Regions from separate parts of the Georgenia daeguensis genome, predicted to be linked through region 3. Evidence: riboswitches for the same ligand, from Rfam matches in the RefSeq annotation. Region 3 holds a riboswitch; each other region holds the start of a gene.
The links. A riboswitch is a leader RNA that binds a small molecule or an ion and turns the genes downstream of it on or off. The one in region 3 is predicted to bind S-adenosylmethionine.
Positions count from the first base shown of each region.

Region 1 (7,405 bases), on a different contig from region 3:
GGGACGTCACCGCCATCTGCCTGCTCGCGGCCCCGGAGGGCCTGCGCACGCTCGACGAGGCGATCGGTGAGCGCGGCGACGTCACCATCGTCACGGCCGCCGTCGACGAGCGGCTCAACGAGCACAAGTACATCGTCCCCGGCCTCGGCGACGCGGGCGACCGCCTCTACGGCGTCGTCGACTGACGCCGGGGTCGCCTCAGCCGGGCTCCCGCGGCAGGTGCCGCCGCCACCAGCGCTGCAGCCGGCTCGGGACGGGCAGCCGGACCGCCTCCGCGTCGGGGAGGACCCAGCGGCGCCAGTGCGCCAGGATGCTCACGCCGGCGCCCACCACGATCGCGGCGACCATCCCCGCCGTCTCGTACCCCCAGGAGTACAGGGCGGTCATCGCCAGGCAGGCGAACACGGCCGACGTCGCGTAGAGGGTGTTGCCGCCGAAGATGGACGGCACCTGCCCGACGACGACGTCGCGGATCATGCCGCCGCCGACGGCGGTGGTCACCCCGAGGAGGACCGCCGGGAGCGCACCGAGGCCGGCCGCGAGCGCCTTGGCCGTCCCGGTGGCGGCCCAGCAGCCCAGCACGACGCCGTCGGCCAGCAGGAACGTCCGGTTCCACCACCGCCCGCCCAGCGGGACGAAGAAGGCGACGACGGCGCCCGCCAGGGCGGTGCCGAGGTAGTACGGGTCCGTCAGGGCCACCGGCGGGCCCGCCTGCAGGAGGGTGTCGCGCAGCATGCCGCCGCCGAGCGCGGACACGATCGCGAGGATCGCGAAGCCCACGAGGTCGAAGCGGCGCTGACGCGCGATGGTCCCGCCCAGCACCCCGTTGAGGAGCACGCCGGTGAGGTCGATCGCGCGGAAGACGTCCGGCAGGAGGTCTCCGAGCTGTTCCGTCACGTCCGCGGCCACACCAGATCCTTGCGCCCGCCCCGGCGGCGGGCAACGGGAACCCGGCGCGCCGCCTCAGCCGCCTCAGCCGGCGACGGCCGGCACCCGCCCCTGCGCGCCCCGCACGCCACGGAAGACAGCGAGCGCCGCGTCCAGGTCCTCCCGGAGGTCCTCGACGTCCTCGAGCCCCACGGAGAACCGCACGGTGGTCGGGAGGATGCCGAGCGCGTCGCGGGTGCCCGGGTCGACCCGGCGGTGCGTCGTCGTCGCCGGGTGCGTGACCATCGACTTCGCGTCGCCGAGGTTGTTGGAGATGTCCACCACGCGCAGGGCGTCGAGGAAGGCGAACGTGCGCTCGACGTCGGCTCGGGCGGCCGGGTCCGCGCTGGCGAGCCCGGAGCCGTCGAGGGTGAACGTGACGACCGTCCCGCCCCCGCTCATCTGCGCCCGCGCGAGGTCGTGCTGCGGGTGGGAGGCGAGGAACGGGTAGCGCACCGAGGCCACGCCCGGCTGCTCCTGGAGCCACCGCGCCAGCTCCAGCGCCGTGGCGGTCTGCGCGCGCACCCGCAGCGGCAGCGTCTCCAGCCCCTTGGCGAGCACCCACGCGTTGAACGGCGCGAGGTTGGGGCCGGTGCTGCGGATCAGGGACTGCACGGGCCCGCGCACCAGCTCGCGCGCGCCGAGGATCGCGCCGCCCATGACCCGGCCCTGGCCGTCGATGTGCTTGGTCGCGGAGTAGACGACGACATCGGCGCCGAGCTCGAGCGGCCGCTGCAGCACCGGGGTGGCGAAGACGTTGTCCACGACGACCGTCGCGCCGGCGGCGTGGGCGAGGCGGGCGATCGCGGGCAGGTCGAGGACGTCCTGCATCGGGTTGGACGGCGACTCGAGGAAAACGACGTCGGCGGGGGTGGCGAGCGCCGCGGCCCACTGGTCGAGGTCGGTGCCGGTGACGTAGTCGGTCCGCACGCCCCACCGCGCCAGGACGTCGTCGAAGACGCACAGGGTGGAGCCGAACAGCTCCCGGGCCGCCACGATGCGCGAGCCGCTGCTCACCAGCGCCGCGAGGGCGGTGAAGACGGCTGACATGCCGGTCGACGTCGCGTAGCAGTCCTCGGCCCCCTCGATGAGGGCGAGCCGCTCCTCGAAGGTGGTGACGGTGGGGTTGGTGTAGCGCGAGTAGGTGTAGCGCTCGATCTCCTCGGCGAACGCCGCCTCGGCCTCGGCGGCGCGGTCGTAGACGAAGCCCTGGGTGAGGTAGAGCGCCTCGGAGGTCTCCTGGAACGCGCTGCGGTACTGCCCGCCGCGCACCGCGAGGGTGCCGGGGCGCAGGCCCGCGGGGTCGACCGCGGGCCGCGGCAGGTCCGGCGGACAGAAAGGCTCGGACGGACAGGCAGGCAGGTCGGACATGTCGCGCTCCTCCATCGGTCCTGGCGGAAGCACCCTTCCCCACACGCAGGTGGGAGGTTGCTGCAGCGTCGTCGAGCCAGATCTCTCGGCTGCTCTGGATGGTGTCCGGCGATCGTACGGTGCGGCCCGGGCGGGGCGGGGTCGCGCCCGGCCCAAGGCCGCATGCTGAGACCGGGCCCTGGCCGCGTCCACCTGCCGGACCGGTCCGCGCGGCCGCGGCTGACCGCACCGGCGGTCCTGCTGACATGATCGGGCCATGAGCTACGACGCCCAGCCCGCAGCCGCGCCCCCGCCCGTCGACGACGACCTGCTGGGTCCGCCGTGGGTGGCGCGCACGATCCCGCTCGGCGACCGTCTCGACGGCGGGGAGGAGCCCGGCGCCCCGGACGTCGCGACGCTCGTCCACCAGAGGGACGCCGGCTCCGCGACCCGAGCTGTGCTCTACCTGCCCGGGTTCGTCGACTACTTCTTCCAGGCCGAGCACGCCCAGGCGTGGATCGACGCCGGCTACGACTTCTACGGCCTGGACATGCGCCGCTCCGGCCGCTCCACGAACGGGCACCCGCGCCCGGACGACATCCGTGACCTGCGCGTGCAGGACGAGGAGATCGGCAAGGCCCTCGCGATCATCCGGGAGGGCGGCCCGCGCCCCGTGGTCCTCCTCGGGCACTCGACCGGCGGCCTGCAGGCAGTGCTCTGGGCGGCCGACCACCCCGGAAGCGTGGACGCCGTCGTCCTCAACTCCCCGTGGCTGGACCTCAACTCCGGCTGGTTCACCCGGGTCCCGGTCACCGAGATCGTCGACAAGCTCGGGGCCTGGCTGCCGAGCCTCCCGGTGGGCTCGCTCAGCCAGGCCTACGGCAGGTACCTGCACACCGGCACCGGCGGTGACTGGGAGTACGACCTGTCGCTGAAGCCCCACGAGGGCTTCCCCGCCCGCGCCGGGTTCGTCCGCACGGTCCGCCGCGCCCAGGCCGAGATCGGCCGAGGGCTCGAGGTCTCGGTGCCCGTGCTCCTGTGCTGCTCCACGCGGTCCGGGGACAGCAAGCACCCCGGGCCGGCGGACCTGTCGACCTCCGACGTGGTCCTCGACGTGCGCCAGATGATCAGCCGGGCGCCCATGATCGGGGAGGACGTCACGATCCTCCAGGTGCCGGGCGGCATCCACGACCTCGCGCTCTCCCCCCAGCCGGGCCGGGAGTACTACACCCGCAGCGCGATCGAGTGGGCGGACGCCCGTCTGGGCGTCGACGGCGGAGCCTGACCCTACGGATCTCAGCGACCGACCTGCTCCAGGTCCGGCGACGCCGGCCCGGTTCCGCCGTCGTCCGCGGTGCGTCCCGTCTCGCCGCTCCGGTCGACCATGGCTGTGGTGGCGGGCGTGACGTCCCCGGGTGCCGCCGTCGTCCCGGGGCCGGCGTCGGCCTCGATGACCTCGCGCGCGGCGGCGGGGACCTCCCAGGTGGAGCGCAGCTCGGTGCCACGCATGAAGGCGACGGCGACCAGGCCCACCGCCGCGATCAGCGCCGCCCCGGCGAAGACCATGCCGATGCCGTCGCCGTACGCCTCGCGAACCACCTCGGCCATGTCCGCCGGCAGCGCGGAGAGGTCGAGGGAGGAGGTGGAGGAGTCGAGCTCGGTCACGTCGATGCCGCGCTCCGCGTACCCGGCGAGGGTCAGCGAGGTGACCCGGGCGGCGTAGACCGCGCCGAGCACCTGGATGCCGACCGCGCCGCCGAGGCTGCGGAAGAACGTCACGGTCGAGGTGGCGGCGCCGACGTTGCCGACGTCCACGGTGTTCTGCACCGCCAGCACCAGGTTCTGCATGGACGCGCCGAGGCCGAGCCCGGCGAGGAGCAGGTACAGGCTCACCGCCCACAGCGGGGTGGTCGCGCCGACGGTGGCCATGAGCCCCATGCCTGCAGCCAGGAGCGCCACGCCGCCGACGACGTAGGGCTTCCACCGCCCGCTCCGCGTGACCAGGTTCCCGGACACCGTGGAGGAGATCAGCAGGCCACCCATGAGCGGCAGGCCCAGCCAGCCGGCGATCGTCGGGCTGTACCCGCGGCCGATCTGGAAGTACTGGCCCAGGAAGATCATCGTCCCGAACATCGCGGTGCCGACGGCGAGGCTCGCCACGACCGCCAGCGCCGTGGTCCGCTCGGTGAGGATGTGCAGCGGCACCACCGGCTCGCTGACGCGCCGCTCGACCAGGACGAACGCCAGCGCGGCGACCACGGCGCCGGTGAGCATCGCCGCCGTCTGCCAGGACATCCAGGCGAACTCGTGGTTGGCGAACGAGACCCAGATGAGCAGCAGCGTGGCGGACAGGGAGATGAGGGCCGCGCCGGCCCAGTCGACCTTCGCACCCGGACGGCCGCGGCCGGGCACGTGGAGGTTCTTCCAGAGCACGGCGAACGCGGCCGCCACGAAGGGGATCGCCACCCAGAAGCACCAGCGCCAGCCGAGCCACGGGAGGTCCACGATGAGGCCGCCGACGAGGGGCCCGGACACGGTCGCCAGGGCGATGACGGCGCCCATGTAGCCGTTGTACCGGCCGCGCTGCCGCGGCGGGATGATCGTGGCGATGATGATCTGGGTGAGCACCATGTTGGCGCCCATCCCGATGCCCTGGATCACCCGGACGGCGATGAGCATGCCCGCGGAGGTCGACATGCCGGCCACCAGCGAGCCGAGCGCGAAGAGCGCGAGCGAGCCGAGCAGCAGCTTCTTCTTGTCGAAGAGGTCGGCCAGCTTCCCGGCGATCGGGGTGATCGCCGTCGAGGCGAGGATCGTCGAGGTGACGATCCAGGTGTACTGCTGCTGGGTCCCCCCGATCTCGCCGACGATCACCGGAAGCGCGTTGCCCACGATGGTGCCGGAGAGGTTGGCGACGAACATCCCGAGCAGCAGGCCGGTGAGCACCTTGAGGATCTGCCGGTGCTCCTCGTGCGCGAGCGCCGCCTGCTCCGACGTCATGCCGGCGTAGGCCCGGCGGGAGGTCAGGTCCTTCTTCTTCACGCGTGATCCTTGGCTTCGGTGTCGGCCGGCGCGGTGCCGGAGAGCTTGGCGTAGACGACGGCGGAGGCGTCCGTGAGGTCCGCGAGGTCGTCGGCGAGGCGGCTGATCCGCTCGACCGGCCAGTCCTCCATGGAGCCGACGACCGCCTCGAGGTGCAGGCGGCGCACCTCGCGGAGCTTCTCGCGCCCCGCCTCCGTGAGGGAGACGAGCGAGGCGCGGCCGTCGTCCGGGTCCGACCGTCGGGCGACCAGGCCCAGCTTCTCCAGGGCCGCCACCTGGCGGCTGACCACCGAAGGATCGACCAGCTGGTGCGTGGCGAGCCCCGCGACGCGGCACTCCTGGGACCGGTGCAGCGCGAAGAGCAGCTGGACCTGGGCGCCCTGGAGCCCGCAGGCCTGCGCCACGAGCGCGGCGGAGGTGCGGCTGCGGCGGATCAAGGAGGTGAGCGCCTCGAGGACGCGCTCGGAGGCCTCGGGCCGCGCGAGGGAGGAATCGGACATGTCCCCCACGGTACATCTACATGCACCATGCATCTATCTAGTGGGCTGGTGTTGTCGGTCACCGGCGCGCTCGGCGGCTCGGCGGCTCGCTCGCGTGAGTCGTGTCAGCCCCGCACGGCCGAGGGACCTGGCCCGTGAGGACCTACATCTGCGTCGAGAACCGACTTCCCGACGTCGGTCCTCGGCTCGTTCTGCGGTCCTCAGAAAGGAGTCGCGTGCGCCGTCAGCCGCGCACGTCGTGCAGGTGGTGCAGCACGTCGTGGACGAAGTACTGGGCGAGCGTGCGCACGGTGAACGCCGACCCGTTGGACCGCAGCCCCGGACGCTCCCACGCGCTCTGGGGGACCGCCTCGAACGCGTCCGCGACGGCGGTGCCCGCGCCGGCGAGCTCCTCCGCGACCACCGCGGGGTCCTGGTCCCGGTACCGGCCGGCGACGGCCGCGGCGTCCTGGTCCCAGTCGGCGAAGGTGGGACCGTCCTCCGCGAGCATGAGCGCCAGGCGGGCCCGGAACACGCCGAAGACGTCGCGCACGTGCGCGGCGTACTCGAGCGGCGACCACGTGCCCTCGTCGGGCCGCTCCGCGACGCCGGGGCGCCGGAGCACCGCCTGCCAGCGCGGGACCGCCGCCCGCACCAGGGCGGCCACGGTGGCGGGCGTCTCCCCCGCGACCTCCGCGCCGCACTGCTCGCAGCGCCGCTGCAGCACCCAGGTCCAGTCCTTGGTGTCCGGCTCGATCGCCATAGCGCCTCCCGAGGGCGTCGGTCGTGGGACCGACGGTCCCGGCACGGACCCTACAGTGGGGCCATGCGCACGTCCGCCCTCGTGGAGCCGGGGCCACCGCTGACCCGGGAGCAGGTCCAGCGGTACTCGCGGCACCTGCTGCTCGGCCAGCTCGGCGACGCCGGCCAGCGCCGGCTGCTCGCCGCCCGGGTGCTCGTGATGGGCGCCGGCGGCCTCGGCTCGCCGGTGCTGCAGTACCTCGCCGCCGCCGGGGTCGGGCACCTGACCGTGGTCGACGACGACGTCGTGGACGCCTCCAACCTCCAGCGTCAGGTCATCCACTCCACGGCCGACGTGGGCCGGCCCAAGGTCGAGTCCGCGGCCGAGCACATCGGGGCGCTCAACCCGGACGTCGAGGTCACCGGTCGGCACGTCCGCCTGGACGCCGCCAATGCCCGCGACCTCCTCGCCGGGCACGACCTCGTCATCGACGGCACGGACAACTTCCCCACCCGCTACCTCGTCAACGACGTCTGCGCCGAGCTCGGGATCCCGCTCGTCTGGGGGTCGATCCTGCGCTTCGACGCCCAGGTCTCCGTCTTCTGGTCCCGGCCCGACGGCGAGACCCCCGGGGTGACGCTCCGCGACCTCTTCCCCACCCCGCCCCCGGAGGGCACGACGCCCTCGTGCGGCCAGGCCGGCGTGCTCGGCGCGATGTGCGGCCAGGTGGGGTCGATCATGGCGGCCGAGGCCGTCAAGCTGATCACCGGCGCCGGCGAGCCGCTGCTGGGCCGGGTGCTCGTGCTCGACGTGCTCGGCGCCCGCTGGAGCGAGCTGCCGGTGCGCCCACGTCCGGGCACGCCCG
Region 1 covers NZ_BAABBA010000015.1:7,881-15,285, forward strand. Annotated here, with positions in the region: gene upp (uracil phosphoribosyltransferase) at 1-185, shown strand, start outside; gene ABD774_RS14385 (trimeric intracellular cation channel family protein) at 199-909, opposite strand; gene ABD774_RS14390 (O-succinylhomoserine sulfhydrylase) at 973-2,298, opposite strand; SAM riboswitch class I at 2,307-2,403, opposite strand; gene ABD774_RS14395 (alpha/beta hydrolase) at 2,555-3,562, shown strand; gene ABD774_RS14400 (MFS transporter) at 3,574-5,277, opposite strand; gene ABD774_RS14405 (MarR family winged helix-turn-helix transcriptional regulator) at 5,316-5,819, opposite strand; gene ABD774_RS14410 (DinB family protein) at 6,043-6,561, opposite strand; gene moeB (molybdopterin-synthase adenylyltransferase MoeB) at 6,625-7,405, shown strand, end outside.
Region 1: linked by a shared signal. The riboswitch ahead of ABD774_RS14390 (O-succinylhomoserine sulfhydrylase) and the one ahead of ABD774_RS08855 (hypothetical protein) in region 3 are both predicted to bind S-adenosylmethionine.

Region 2 (7,405 bases), on a different contig from region 3:
CGCGCCCGGCCACGGCGGTGGCGACCCGGAACGCCCGCACCGCCCAGGCGAGGTACTCCTCCCGGTCGGCCCGGCGCAGCGGCAGCAGCTCGCGCAGCGCCGGCTCGTCCACCTGCACGATCCGGATGCCGGCGTCCTGCAGGTCCGCGATCTCGTCGCGCAGCGCAAGGGCCACCTGCTGGGCGGTCTCGGCGAGCGGCTGGTCGTCCCGGACGAACGACCACGCCAGCATCGTCACCGGCCCGGTGACCACGGCCTTGACCGGCCGGTCGGTGAGGGAGGCCGCGTACGCCGTCCACGGCAGCGTCATCGGCGCCCGCCGCGCGACGTCGCCCCACAGGATCGGCGGCCGCGTGCACCGCGAGCCGTAGGACTGCACCCACCCGTGGTCGGTGACCGCGAACCCGTCGAGCTGCTCGGCGAAGAACTGCACCATGTCGTTGCGCTCGGGCTCGCCGTGCACGAGCACGTCGAGGCCGAGCTCCTCCTGGAGGCGCACCACCCGGGCGATCTCCTCGCGCACCACGCGCTCGTAGCCCTCGCGGTCCAGGTCGTGCTTCTTCAGCGCCACGCGCGCCCGGCGCAGCTCGGCCGTCTGCGGGAACGACCCGATCGTCGTCGTCGGCAGGGCGGGCAGGCGGAGGGTCGCGGCCTGCGCGGCGCTCCGCTCCTCGTACGGCGCGCGGGCGAGGTCCGGCTCGGTCAGCGCGGCGACGCGGGCGGCGACGTCGTCGCGCCGCACCCCCGGGAGCCTGGTCCGGGCGTCGCGCGCCTGCCCCGCGGCCGCCAGCTCGGCGCGGACCGAGCCGGCTCCGAGCGCGAGCCCGCGGGCGAGGATCTGCACCTCCTCCACCTTCTGGTCGGCGAACGCCAGGGCCGGGCGCAGGGACAGCCCCAGGCGCCGCTCGCGGGAGGCGTCGTGCGGGACGTGCAGGAGGGAGCACGATGTCGAGACCCCCACCCGTGCGCCCTCGCCGATGCCGTCGCTGAGCCGCTGGAGGAGGTCGAGGGCCCGCTCGAGGTCGGTGCGCCAGACGTTGCGCCCGTCCACGACGCCGCCCACCACCACCTTGCCGGCGAGGCGGCGCAGCACCTCGGGGCGGGGCAGCGGGCCGCGGACCAGGTCGAGCCCGACCGCCTCGACGTGGCTGTCCGCGACCAGGGGCAGCGCATCCCCCAGGTCGCCGTACGGCGCCGCGAGGAACAGGGCGGGCCGCGCCGGCCGGGCGAGGTCCCCGGCCAGCGTCTCGAGCCCGCGGCTCAGCGCCGCGAGCACGCGTTCCCGCGGCACGTCCCAGGTGTCCACCACGAGGGCGGGCTCGTCGAGCTGGACCCACGGCGCGCCGGCGTCCCCGAAGGCGCGCAGCAGGTCCGCGTAGGCGGCGAGGACGTCGTCGAGCCGGTCGAGCGGGTGGAACCCCTTGGGCGAGCCCTCCGCGGGCTTGCTGAGGAGGAGGAAGGTCAGCGGGCCCACCACCACCGGCCGCACGGTGTCGCCGTCGGCGGCGGCCTGCAGGAAGTCGCGCACCAGCCTGTCGTCGGCGAATCGGATCGGGGTGCCGGGCCCGATCTCGGGGACGAGGTAGTGGTAGTTGGAGTCGAACCACTTCGTCAGCTCGAGCGGCGCCCGCTCGCCGTCGCCCCGCGCGAGGGCGAAGTAGCCGTCCGGGCCGACCCGCCCGGCGGCGTCGACCACGTGGGCGAAGCGCTCGGGCACGGCGCCGAGCATCACGGCGGCGTCGAGCACGTGGTCGTACGGGGAGAAGTCCAGCGGGATGGCGCCGTCGTCGAAGGTGAGCCCGAGGTCGGCCAGGTGCCGCCGGGTCTCCATGCGCAGCTTCTCGAGGCTCACCTGCAGGTCGTCGACCTCGCTGCGGCCGGACCAGAACGCCTCGAGCGCCTTCTTCAGCTGCCGCCCAGGGCCGATCCGCGGGTACCCCAGGACCGTGGCCCCGGGGAAGTACGGCACGGTGCGGTCCACGGTGACCGGGCTGGGCATGGCGGCTCCTCAGTTCGGGGCGACGTCCCCATTGTGCTGGGGGGAGCCGTAGGACGCGCCGGCTGCCGCGGTCGGGCGTGCGGCGGCCTCCGGGCCGGCGATCGCGGGGTTGCGCAGCCCGCGGGCCCGCAGGTGCTCGAGGACGTCGAGGGCCGGGCGGTCCTGGTTGAAGGTGTACAGGTGCAGCCCCGGCGCCCCGGCCGACAGCACGCCGTCGATGAGCGTCAGCGTCGCGTCGATGCCGCGCCGCACGCGCTCGACGTCGTCCTCGACCGCGAGCAGGGCGTCGAGCGACGCGGGCACCGGCACCCCGGTGAGCTGGGCGAGGCGGTGCAGCCGCCCCGGGTCGGTCATGGGGATGACCCCGGGCAGGATCGGGATGTGGATCCCGGCCTCGCGGGCGTCGACCACCAGCGACGCGTAGGCCTCGGCGTCGAAGAACACCTGCGTGATCGCGAAGTCGGCGCCGGAGTCCTGCTTCTCGTGCAGCGCCGCCAGCTCCGCCTCGCGGGTGTGGCTCGCGCCGGAGGGGTAGGCGGCGACGGCGACCGAGACGACGTCGGCCGGTGCGATCCCCAGGTCCTGGGCGACGACGGAGGGCGGCTCCGCCGTCGTCTCGCGTCCGCCGTCGGGGCGGGGGGCGCCCAGCCGCTCGTACTCGACCTCCCTGATGAGGCGGACGAGGTCGCTGGCCCGGCTCAGGCCGCCGGCGCAGGGCACCCACTCGGTCTCGCCGGCCGGCGGGTCGCCGCGCAGGGCGAGGAAGTCGCGCACGCCGGCGTCCAGCAGGCCGCGCACCCGGTCGGCGAGCTCCTCGCGGGTGGCGCCCACGCAGGTCAGGTGCGCGATCGGCGGCACGCCGGTCTCGGCGAGCAGGCGGTGCACGAGCTCGGCGGAGGCGGTGCGCGAGGAACCGGAGGCGCCGTAGGTCACGGAGAAGAAGTCCGGTCCGGCGTCGGCCATGCGGAGCACCCGCTGCCACACGGTCTCGACCAGCTCCGCCCGCCGCGGCGGGTAGAGCTCGAAGGAGACCGTCGGGTGGTCGGTGGGCACGGTCACGAGGCTAGACGTCGACACCGGCTGATCACACTCCATCGCACCTGGCGTGAGCACCTTCCTGCGGCGACGGCGGGGCGTCGGCGAGGGGGTTGCTGCGGCGTCACGGAGCCAGGACTCTCGGCCGCTCTGGATGGTCAGGGCCGATCATGACCGATCGGACGGGCCCGGCGGGCACCGGGACGCGGAGGTCCCACCCACTGAGACCTGGGTGGCTGGCCGGGCAGGCTGGCGGACGTGTGCCTCACCCGTTGCGGGCGGTGAGCACCACGGGACCGTCCTCGGTCACGGCGACGGTGTGCTCGGAGTGGGCGCCGCGCGAGCCGTCCTTGCTGCGCAGCGTCCAGCCGTCGTCGTCGGTGTAGAGCTCGTCCGTGCCGGACATGAACCACGGCTCGATCGCGATGACGAGGCCCGGACGCAGCGGCAGACCGCGGTGCGGGCGGCCGTCGTTGGGCACGTGCGGGTCGCCGTGCATGGTCCGGCCCACGCCGTGCCCGCCGAACTGGGTGTTGACCCGGTAGCCGTAGGAGGCGGCCACGCCTCCGATGCGGGCGGAGATGTCGCCGATCTTGTTGCCGACGACGGCGGTCTCGATCGCGGCGTCGAGGGCGGCCTCCGTGGCCTCGATGACCTTCAGGTCCTCCGGCCGCGCGCTGCCGACCACCACGCTGAGCGCGGAGTCGGCCACCCACCCGTCGACGCTCGCGGCGAAGTCGACGGAGAGAAGGTCGCCGTCGCGCAACGCGTAGTCGTGGGGCAGCCCGTGCAGCACCGCGTCGTTGACCGAGGTGCACAGGACGTAGCCGAACGGGGAGGCGCCGAAGGAGGGGTGGTAGTCGATGTAGCAGGACTCGGCGCCACGCTCGCGGATCATGTCGTGGGCGAGCGCGTCGAGCTCGAGGAGGTTGACGCCGACGGCGGCCTTCTCCTTCAGGGCGGTCAGCACCTCGGCGACGAAGGAGCCGGCCGGGCGCATGGCCTCGATCTCGGCGGGGGTCTTCAGGTCGATCACGGCCTCAAGGTTAGGTGCCCGGGCCGTCGGTTCGCCGTCCCGGGGGTGCGACCTCCCCCACGCCCTCCGCGTCCGCGGCCCGTCTGGTTCCGCGCGCGCATGGCAGCCTGCCCGGGCCGCACCAGCGCTCGCCCGACGAATCAGTGCTCCTCAGCAGACGAAGTGGTCTCAGGCGCGCTTGGTCTGCGCAGGAGCACTTAAGCATCGAGAGCGTCCGGGGCGCCCAGCGCTTAGCAGCCGGCCGACGTCGGTGCGCCGGGTGGGGTCGGCGGAAGGGTGGGCAGGGGGAGTGGGTGGCGGGCGGAGGGGTGGGTGTGGCGGTCGGGCGGCCACCGGACCTGGACGCGGTTGCCGTTCGGCTGTGCTCGGCCGCCGCCGGCGCGATGCTTGGAGAAGGGCGCACACGCCTCGAGATCACGAGAGAAGGGACCGGCGATGACCGGTAGGAAGATGACCGGGAAGAAGGGCTGGAAGGACCTGACGCCCGCACAGCGCCGGGCGGTCGGGGCCCTGGGCGCCGTCGAGGCGGCCCTCGCGATCGCCGCCTGGACCGACCTGGCGCGGCGCCCGCCCGAGCTGGTCAGGGGGTCGAAGATCGCCTGGGCCGGGATCATCGCGATCAACTTCGTCGGGCCGCTCCTCTACTTCTCCCGCGGTCGCGTCCGGTCCTAGACCGTGCGGGTGCGACAGGTCCGGCGCGGCCGGCTCGTCCTCGACGTCCGCGACGAGGGCCCGGTCGACGGCGAGACGATGCTGCTGCTGCACGGCTTCCCGCAGGACGGTTCCTGCTGGGGCGCGGTGGTGCCGGCCCTGCACGCCGAGGGCCTGCGCACGCTCGCGCCCGACCAGCGCGGCTACTCCCCCGGGGCCCGGCCGCCCCGGCGCGGGGCGTACCGGTTGGAGTGGCTGGTCGACGACGCGCTGGCCGTCCTCGACGCCGCCGGCGTGGAGCAGGCGCACGTGGTCGGGCACGACTGGGGCGGCGGCGTCGCCTGGGCGGCGGCCGCCCTGCACCCCGAGCGGGTGGCCTCGCTCACGGCGGTCTCGACCCCGCACCCCCGCGCGCTGGCCCGGGCGATGGCGAACCCCGGCCAGGCGCTGCGCACCTCGTACGTCGGCCTGTTCCAGCTGCCGCGGCTGCCGGAGGCGCTGCTCGAGCGGCGGCTCGTGACGTTGCTGACCGGGTCCGGCCTGCCGGCCGCGTCGGCGGAGCACTACGCCGGCCGGATGCGCGAGCCCGGCGCGCTGCGCGCGGCGCTGAACTGGTACCGGGCCCTGCCGCTGACCCGCCTGCGCCCGCCGGGGGACGTCGCGGTGCCCACGACGTACCTGTGGGGATCGGCCGACCCGGCCCTGCGGCGCGGGGCGGCCCGCCGCACGGGCGACCACGTCGGCGCCGCGTACCGGTTCGTGGAGCTGACGGCCGGGCACTGGCTGCCCGAGACCGAGCCGGACGAGGTGGCCGGCGCGATCCTCGACCAGGTGGCCGCCGCAGCCGGGCAGGGGCCCGGCTGACGCCGGACGGGCCTGGGCGACGGCGCGGGCGCCGCGGCTGGGGCATCGCCCCGGTGGCCGGATGACGCAGCGCCCCGGCGCGCCGGTCGCGCTTCGCCCCTGGCGGTGCCGGCGAAGGTCCATCATGCAGGCAGGCATGGAGGACGTGGCCGTCGAGGTCCGCCGGCTCCGGGTGGTCCGCGGCGGCCGCACGGCGCTCGACGACGTCGACCTGGCCGTCCGCGCCGGCACGCTGACTGGTCTGCTCGGTCCGTCGGGGGCGGGCAAGACCACGCTCATGCGGGCGATCCTGGGCGTGCAGGTGGTCGCCGGCGGGGAGGTGCGGGTGCTCGGCCGCCCTGCCGGCAGCCCCGACCTGCGCCGCCGGGTCGGCTACGTCACCCAGGCGCCGAGCGTGTACGAGGACCTCACGGTGGAGGAGAACCTGCGCTACTTCGCGCGCATCCTCGGTGCGCCCCACCACGCCGGGGTGGACGCCGGCCAGGGTCCGGTCTCGGTGGACGAGGCGCTCGAGACGGTCGGCCTCGGCAACCACCGGCGCCAGATGGTCAGGACGCTCTCGGGCGGTGAGCTCTCCCGGGTCTCGCTGGCCACGGCCCTGCTCGGCTCGCCCGAGCTGCTCGTCCTGGACGAGCCGACCGTCGGCCTGGACCCCGTGCTGCGGGACTCGCTGTGGACCACGTTCCGGCGGATCGCGGCCTCGGGCACCACGCTGCTGGTCTCCTCCCACGTCATGGACGAGGCCGTGCGCTGCGACCGCCTGGTGCTGCTGCGGGCCGCCCGCGTGCTCGCGGACACCACCCCCGGCGAGCTGCTGCGCTCCACCGGCACCACCGACGCCGACGCCGCGTTCCTGCACCTGGTCCGCCACGGCTCCGAGGAGGTTCGCCGGTGACCGCCACCGCGCTTCGCGTCCTCGCCCAGCTCCGGCACGATCCACGCACCGTCGCGATGGTCGTGGTGGTCCCCGTGGTGCTGCTCACCCTGCTGTGGTGGATCTACGACGACGGCGGGCCCGTCTTCCAGCGCGTCGGCCCGGCCCTCCTGGCGCTCTTCCCCGTCATCATCATGTTCCTGATCACCTCCATCACCACGCTGCGCGAGCGCCGGTCCGGCACCCTCGAGCGGCTGCTCAGCCTCCCGCTGAGCAAGGTGTCCTTCCTGCTCGGGTACGCGCTGGCCTTCGGCCTGGTCGCCGTGGCCCAGGCGGTGGTCGCGTCGGCGCTCATGCTCGGCCCGCTCGGGCTGGAGACGGCCGGCCCATGGGGGCTGCTCGTGCTCGTCGCCGTCCTGGACTCCCTCCTCGCCGTCGCCCTGGGCCTGTTCGTCTCCGCCTTCGCCAACACCGAGTTCCAGGCCGTGCAGTTCATGCCCGCGATCGTGCTGCCGCAGTTCCTGCTGTGCGGCCTCCTCGTGCCGCGGGACGAGCTGCCGCGCGCGCTGGAGTACGTCTCCGACGTGCTGCCGCTCTCCTACGCCGTCGACGCCATGAACGCGGTCTCGACGCAGGACTCGCCCGACCTGACCCTCGAGCTGAGCGTGCTCGTGGGTTTCGTCGTCGGCGTCCTGCTCCTGGGGGCGGCGACGCTGCGCCGCCGCACGCCGTAGCCCGTCCGCGCCGCCCGCGCGTACCCTCCCAGTCATGGCCACGCGCAGCAACGCCGAGCAGGTGGGCGACGAGCGCCTCCGTGACGCCACCGGACGTTCCCGCGTGGAGTGGTACGCGCTGCTCGACGACGCCGGTGCGCAGGAGTGGGACCACACCCGCATCGCGCGGTGGCTGGGCGGGGAGCACGACGTCGACGGCTGGTGGGCGCAGA
Region 2 covers NZ_BAABBA010000010.1:165,957-173,361, forward strand. Annotated here, with positions in the region: gene metE (5-methyltetrahydropteroyltriglutamate--homocysteine S-methyltransferase) at 1-1,999, opposite strand, end outside; gene ABD774_RS11935 (methylenetetrahydrofolate reductase) at 2,009-3,052, opposite strand; SAM riboswitch class I at 3,088-3,195, opposite strand; gene map (type I methionyl aminopeptidase) at 3,300-4,070, opposite strand; gene ABD774_RS11945 (PLDc N-terminal domain-containing protein) at 4,506-4,742, shown strand; gene ABD774_RS11950 (alpha/beta fold hydrolase) at 4,752-5,585, shown strand; gene ABD774_RS11955 (ABC transporter ATP-binding protein) at 5,710-6,480, shown strand; gene ABD774_RS11960 (ABC transporter permease) at 6,477-7,193, shown strand; gene ABD774_RS11965 (hypothetical protein) at 7,228-7,405, shown strand, end outside.
Region 2: linked by a shared signal. The riboswitch ahead of ABD774_RS11935 (methylenetetrahydrofolate reductase) and the one ahead of ABD774_RS08855 (hypothetical protein) in region 3 are both predicted to bind S-adenosylmethionine.

Region 3 (7,405 bases):
GCCTGCCAGGGCAACTTCCACCGCGTCATCTTCGGTCCCGACTCCCAGATCCTGGACTCCGGCCGCGAGGAGCGCCTCTTCACCGCCGCCCAGACCCGCGCGATCATCGCCCGCGACCGCACCTGCCGCTACCCCGACTGCCACGCGCCACCCGGCGAGGGCGAGATCCACCACTCCCTGTGGTGGTACGACCAGCACGGCCCCACCGCTGCCCACCTCGGCATCTTGCTCTGCTGGTACCACCACGACCACGTCCACCAGCACGACATCACCATCGAACGCACCGGCGACCACTGGACCTTCACCCGACCAGACGGCACCACCATCACCACGATCCGCACCGCCGCGTGACCGCGTCCCACGCGAGAGCCGTCGAACTTGGGATCGACGCTCGCGCGCGCGCCCGGGCGCAGCACCGAAGGGCCGCAGACGTTGATCTGCGGCCCTTCGGCGTGCGGTCAGGTCCCGGCTGGCGTCTGGCGCGCGTCGCGGCTGTCAGCCGGTCGGACGACCGTCGTGGCTACCAGCCGGTCATGCGACCGTCGCGGCCACCAGCGTGCTCAGGCGACGGTTGCGGTCGCGAGGCGGTCGGGGCGACGGCGAGCCACGGTCGGCGCAGCAGCACCCAAGGTCCGCGCTCGCCGCTCCCCCAGGGCCCGCGCCGCCTCGGCGGGCCGCCGCACCGTCGGACGGGTCGCGACCGACCGCTCCTCGACGAGGCCGCGGCTCCGCAGCTCAGGCACCACGCCCTTCAGGAGCGCGGCGACATCGGCAGGCAGCGACCCGGGAAGAACGACGAAGCCGTCCGCCGCGCCGGCGCGCAGCCACGTCTCGACGACCTCGACGATGTCCCCCACGGTGCCGTAGGCCTGCAGCGCACCCGCCCACGGGGCACTCTCGCCGTCGATGTCGGCAATCAGACCGGCGCGGGCCGTCGCACTGGCGCGGTCGTTCGAGACCACGGTGTGCAGGTCGACGAGGACGCGGACGTCGTCCTCCCGGCCAGCGGCCCGGGCGGCGGCGCGAACGGCGTAGCGCAGCTCGCGGGCCCACCCCAGGTCCTGCTCCCGGATCCGCACGACGTCCGCGTGCTCACCGGCAAGGACGACGTCCTGCTCGGCGGAGACGGACACCACCACACGCGGCCGCGGGGCGCGCGATGCGCGGGTGCTCGTGAGCGAGCGGCTGACGCCGCTCAGCGAACGGGCGAGCGAGTCACCGCTGGCTCCGCCGATCTGCAGCCCGGTCCACGTGCCGTTCTCACGGGAGACCTGGGCCAGCTCACCGGCGACGACACCCAGGTCGGCGCGGCCGACCTGCACGCCCGGGACGAGCCCGGCGGCCCCAGCGTGCGGGCTGATCCGGCGGGCGGCGACCACCGGGTCCAGCCAGTCGTCGCGGCGGACGGCACGGTCCGAGCGGAGCCGGAAGTCCTCCCCGAGGGCGACGAAGGCGACGCCGCTCTGGTGCGCGGCGCGGGTGTAGGAGGCGAGTCGGGCCAGGTCGCACTTCTCCACCGGCAGGTCGGCGGAGAGCCCGGTGGCGGAGGTGGAGACGCCCAGACCGGTCAGGTCCAGACCGATCGTGGCACGCGGGGAGTCGGAGGTACGGGAGGGGAGCAGGGAGACAGTCATGGTGCACATCCACAGGTGTCGTCGCGCAGTCGCGCGCAGGCAGGAAGGAGGCTGACCGAGAACGTCCGCGCCGCAGGCGTGTCACTCGCCCGGGCGTGGGTCTCAGGTCAGGGGTGATGCGTCAGCGCGCGGAGCGGCGCCGGGGCATCGCGGGGAATGTCTCAGGCGGACATTCGCGAACACGACATGCACATGCACATGGAGCGGCGAGCAGAGAAGCGGTTCTGCCTGGGGCTCGTGTGCGCAGTCATGTCGTTCCGGTTTCCTTCGTGCTCATGCACCTGGTGGTGCGTGCCGTTGCCCCTTGCGGGACCAGGTCGTTCATCCGGAGCACCCCCCGCACGTGGGGGGTTGCCGACCAGCAAGCCGGGACTTAGCGCACCCGTCAGGCGCGCACTGGTACTCGTGACCTGGGGTTGACGTTAGGGCAGCGGTACTTCAGATGTCAACGAACGGCGTGTTGCCCCGGCCGGGCACGCCGCGGACGGCGAGGGACACGTCGCGCTCGCGCCGCGGACGGCGAGGGACACGTCGCGCTCGCGCCGCGGACGGCGTCGGACTCGCGCTCGCTCCCGCCCGGCCGGGGCTCACCGTTCCTAGGAACGACCGGTCACGGCGCCGCGGGGTTCTCCGGCTCCCCCAGGGAGAGCATCAGGCGGTTGGCCCAGTTGAAGAACGCGGCGCCGTGAACGAGGTCGGCGACCTCGAGGTCGTCGAGACCCGCCTCGCGGAGGCGGCGGACCTCACCCTCGCCGAACTCGACCGGCGTCCTGGTCAGGGCCACGGACGCCGCGACGACCGCGTTCCACCGGGGGTCGAGGTCGGCCTCGACGCCGTCGTCCAGAAGCCTCTGCACGTCGTCCGGACGGCGCGAGTGGTGGCTGGCGAAGCGCGAGTGCACGGAGGCGCAGAAGACGCAGCCGTTCAGCCGGCTCGTCGCCGCCGCGGCCAGCTCGCGCTCGGCGCGCGGGAGCCCGCCGGCGGTGTTGTAGAAGATGTCCTTGTCCGTGCGGGTGCGCGCCCCGAGCACCTCCGGGTCGCGGGCCAGCAGCGCGAAGTACGCGTTCTCGGCCCGGCGGCGATCGACCAGCCCCTCCCAGTGCCGTTCGGTGAACTCCTCGACCGGCAGGGGGTCCAGCCAGGGGACCCACCCGAGGTTCTCCTGCGTGAACGCCTCGGGCCGGTCGAGCTCCGGGTACGTGGTGACCTTCTCGGCAGCCATCAGTGGGCTCCTTCCGACTCGACGACGGCGAGCTGGCGCAACCCGTGCACCACTCGCACCTGGAACGCGAGGAACGCGACCAGCTGGGACAGCGTGACGATCCCCGTGGTGGACCAGCCCGCCGCCAGCAGGCGCTCCAGCGCCTCGGGCGTCGCCTCGCGGGGGCGCAGCACCAGCAGGTGAGCGTGCTCCAGCGCGGCGGCCAGACGCTCGCCCAGCGCGGACCGGTCCGTCACCCGGTACGCCGGGCCCGGCGCGCTCTCTCCCGCCAGCCCCGGTTCCCGGTAGACCCCGTAAGGCCCGGCGCCGCGCCCGCGTGCGCTCTCCTGCTCCACCGCGTCGACGACGCCGGAGCCGCCCGCCTGGGCACCGAGGCGGGCGGCGTAGAAGCCGCGCACGTCCTCGGCGCCGTGCAGCCCGACGACGAAGGTGGCGACGGCGAGCCGCTCGCCACGCGAGAAGTCCGACGCGTCGACGGGGTCGAGCAGCGCCTCGTAGGCCTTCTGGGCGTTCGCCCTCGCCTCCGGCCGCCCGGCACGGATCTGGTCCAGGCGGTCACCGGGCCGCACGCCGAGCAGGTGGTCGACGACGTCCGCCGGCTCGGCCGGGACGGCTCCGCCGGCCGGTGGTTCGGCTGTCTCTCGTGCTGAGCCGTTCGGCGCGTCGGGAGCGCCCGGCCCGGTCGGGGTCGGGTCGGCCGACGTGGCCGCGTTGGTCGTGGTGGTCATCTCTCTCCTCAGAGGTTGGCGACGGCGAGCGGTGCGGGGGTCCAGCCCATGGCGGGCGCGACCTCGGTGGCGATGAGCTCGATGGAACGCAGGACGTCCTCGTGCGGCGGGTCGATCGAGTGCACCTGGAAGCTGACGTCCGTGGCTCGGGCGAGCGCCGTGTCGGCCGTCAGGAGCTCGACGACCTCCTCCGGCGTCCCGACGTAGCTGTCGGTCCGCCGGATGACGGTGTCGAGATCGTCGACGGGCAGGTCGTGACCGATCGCGCGCAGTTTCTCGACCGCCCGGAACAGCCCAGCGCCGGCGAGGACCCGGGCACGCTGCCGGTCCTCCGCGACGAACAGCGTGCGGGAGGCGAGGATCCGCGGCTCGGTCCCGGCGGGCAGGGCGGCGAGGTAGGCGTCGATCACGGGGTGCTGGATCTCGCTCAGCGTGGCGTCCGGGTCGCCGGGCGGCCGCGGCTGGGTGCGCGACAGCATCAGCCCGTCCCCGGCAGCACCGGCCCGTTCGGCACCGGCGGCGGAGAACGTCGCCTGCCACAGGCGCTGCGCGAGCTCGTGCGCCGGCGGGTAGAGCTGGTTGCGCGGGTCGCCGAGGTCGCCGCCGACCAGCGCGTCCCGCAGGACGTCAAGGTTCGCGGCGTGCACGGCGTGCTTGTCGGCGACGTCGAGCCCGAACGCGGAGAACGACTTCGGCGTCCCGCCGGAGCCGAGGCCGAGCTCGAGCCGCCCGCCGGAGAGCACGTCCAGCACGGCGGCGTCCTCGGCCACCCGGACCGGGTTCTCGAGCGGCAGCGTGATGATCGCGGTGCCGAGCCGGATGCGCTCGGTCAGCGCGGCCAGATGGCTCAGCAGCACCAGCGGGGACGGCAGACCGCCCTCCTCGCCGTCGAAGTGGTGCTGGGCCACCCAGGCGGCGTCGAGGCCCAGCCGCTCGGCCAGCCGGACCTGCTCGACCGCGTTGCGGTAGCGCTCCGCCGGGGGCGCGTCGTCGAGGATGCGGGTGAAGATGCCCACTCGTGCTGTCATCGGTCTCGCTCCTGCTCGTCGGTCCGGGTCGGGTGAGCCGCAGCTGGGGCGGGGCGGGCCCCGGCTCCGGCGAGGTGGGCTCCGCGCCCTGGGATGGCCGCCAGAAGCGCAGCCGTGTACTCGTGCTCCGGGCGGGCGAAGACCTGCTCCGTGCGCCCCTGCTCGACGACCTTCCCCGCCCGCATCACGGAGACGGTGTCGGAGATCTGCCGGACGACCGCCAGGTCGTGCGAGATGAACAGGTACGTCAGCCCGAGCTCGGTCTGCAGCTCGCCGAGCAGGTCGAGGATCTGCGCCTGGACGCTGACGTCCAGGGCCGAGACCGCCTCGTCGAGCACGAGGACCCGCGGGGCGAGCACGAGCGCCCGGGCGATCGCCACGCGCTGGCGCTGGCCCCCCGAGAGCTCGGCGGGCCGGCGGTGCAGCAGGTCCGCCGGCAGCGCGACGCGGTCGACCGTCTCCGCGGCCCGCGCCGCGCGCGCGGCCCGGCCGGGCCGCTCGCCCCGCGGCAGGTTGCGCAGCGGCTCGCCGACGATCTCCACGACGCTCTGGCGGGGGTCGAGGGAGGAGAACGGGTTCTGGTACACCAGCTGCGTGCCGCGGCGGAACCGCCGCAGCGACTCGCCCCGCAGCCCGGTGACCTCCTCCCCCTCGACGAGGACGGATCCCGCCGTCGGCCGGCCGAGCCCGACGACCGCGCGGGCGGTCGTCGTCTTGCCCGATCCGGACTCCCCCACCAGGGCGTGCGTGGTGCCGCGGACGACGGCGAAGCTCACGTCGTCGACGGCGCGGAACACCCCGGCCCGGCGGTCGCGGGCGAACTCCTGGACGAGCCCGGAGACGACGACGGCGCGTTCCTCCGCGCTGGCCGCCGCGACGAGCGAGGCGGTGGCGGCACGCGCCTGCGCCGGCGGGGTGCGGAACGCCGGGGCGTCTGCCAGGAGCGAGCGCGTGTAGGTGGCCTGCGGGTCCGAGACGACCTGCGCCGTCGGGCCCTGCTCGACGACCCGCCCGTCCTTGAGCACGACGATCCGGTCGGCCCGGTCGGCGGCCACGGCGAGGTCGTGGGTGATGAGCAGGACGGCGGTGCCGAGCTCGCGCTGGAGGTCGGCGAGCAGGTCCAGGACGGTCTGCTGGACGGTCACGTCGAGGGCCGAGGTGGGCTCGTCCGCGATGATCAGGTCCGGCTCGAGGGCGATGGCGCCCGCGATCAGGACCCGCTGCTTCATCCCGCCGGAGAGCTCGTGCGGGTACTGGCGTGCGCGGACCTCCGGCTCGGGGATACCGACCCGCTCGAGGAGCTCGAGGACGCGGGCGCGGATCGCCGCGGCCGAGCCGAAGCGGTGGATGCGGAGCACCTCGGCGAGGTTGTCCCCGATGGTCTTGACGGGGTTGAGGGAGTTGTTCGGGTCCTGCGGCACGAGGCCCACGCGCCGGCCGCGCACGGACTCCAGCCGGCGCGAGCTCCAGCCGCTGATGTCGGTCCCGTTGACGGCGACGGCGCCCGACTCGACCCGCCCGTTCCCGGCGAGCAGACCGATCACGGCCTGCGCCGTCGTCGTCTTGCCGGAGCCGGACTCCCCGACCACGGCGACCACCTCGCCGGGCGCGACGTCGAGGGAGATGCCGTGGACCACGGTTCTCGTGGCCGACCGCGTCCGGTAGGAGACGACGAGGTCGCGGACGGAGAGCACGGCCGGACGCGCGGGCGGGACGTCCGCGCCGGCGGGCTCCGCCGTCGTGCCGGGGCGGGCCACGCGTGAGGCCTGGGCGGTGACGGTGCTGGACATGGTCAGCTCCTCCTCAGGGCGACGCTGATGCGGTTGGCGGAGAGCACCACGGCCACGAGGACCAGGCCGGGCAGCGTGGTGAGCCACCAGGACGTGGCGATGTAGTTGCGCCCCTCGGCGATGAGCAGCCCCCACTCCGGCGTGGGCGGCGGGGCGCCGTAGCCGAGGAAGCCGAGCGTCGAGATCGCGATGACGGCGGTGCCGAACTGCAGCGCGGCGAGGGCGACGACGGCGCCCACCGAGTTCGGCAGGACGTGGCGCCACAGCACGGGCAGGAAGCGCGCGCCGCCGGCGAACGCGGCCTCGACGTAGTCGCTGCGGCGCACCCGCACGACCTCCGAGCGCGACAGCCGCGCGAAGGACGCGACCGCGCTCACGCCGACCGCGATCGCGGCGTTCGTCGTGCCGAAGCCGAGCAGGATGAGGATGCTCAGCATGAGCAGGAGGGCGGGGACCGACAGCAGCACGTCGACGACGCGCATGATGACGTCGTCGACGATCCGGCCGGCGGACCCGGCCAGGACGCCCAGGGCGGTGCCGACGATCAGCCCGACGCCGACGGCGATGAGCGCACCCGTCAGCGACTCCCCCGCCCCGTGGATCACGCGGGCGAACAGATCGCGCCCCAGTGCATCGGTGCCGAACGGGTGCGCCGCGCTCGGGGCCTGGAGCTTCTCCGCGGGAACGCCGACGACGGGGTCGTGGCTCGTGAACAGCCCCGGGACGAGAGCCCAGGCCAGGACCACGGCGACGACCCCGACGGCGAGCACGAGGGTCGGGTCGAGCCGGCGCAGCCCCGCACGGACGCCCGGCGCGCCACCGGCGGGCGGGGCGCCGGCAGGCGGGGCGCCTCCCGTCCCGGTGTGCGGGGTGTCGGCGGTCGCGGCGGGAGCGGGGCCGGCGGCCGGCCCGCCTGCGGCGAGATTCATGGTGGTCATGCGGCCAGCCCCACCTTCTGCTTGGTGCGCGGGTCGAGGACCGGGTAGAGCAGGTCCACGACGAG
Region 3 covers NZ_BAABBA010000007.1:104,960-112,364, reverse strand. Annotated here, with positions in the region: gene ABD774_RS08860 (HNH endonuclease signature motif containing protein) at 1-351, shown strand, start outside; gene ABD774_RS08855 (hypothetical protein) at 561-1,634, opposite strand; SAM riboswitch class IV at 1,923-2,045, opposite strand; gene ABD774_RS08850 (alkylhydroperoxidase domain protein) at 2,245-2,856, opposite strand; gene ABD774_RS08845 (CMD domain protein) at 2,856-3,584, opposite strand; gene ABD774_RS08840 (putative FMN-dependent luciferase-like monooxygenase) at 3,593-4,612, opposite strand; gene ABD774_RS08835 (dipeptide ABC transporter ATP-binding protein) at 4,609-6,402, opposite strand; gene ABD774_RS08830 (ABC transporter permease) at 6,405-7,331, opposite strand; gene ABD774_RS08825 (ABC transporter permease) at 7,337-7,405, opposite strand, start outside.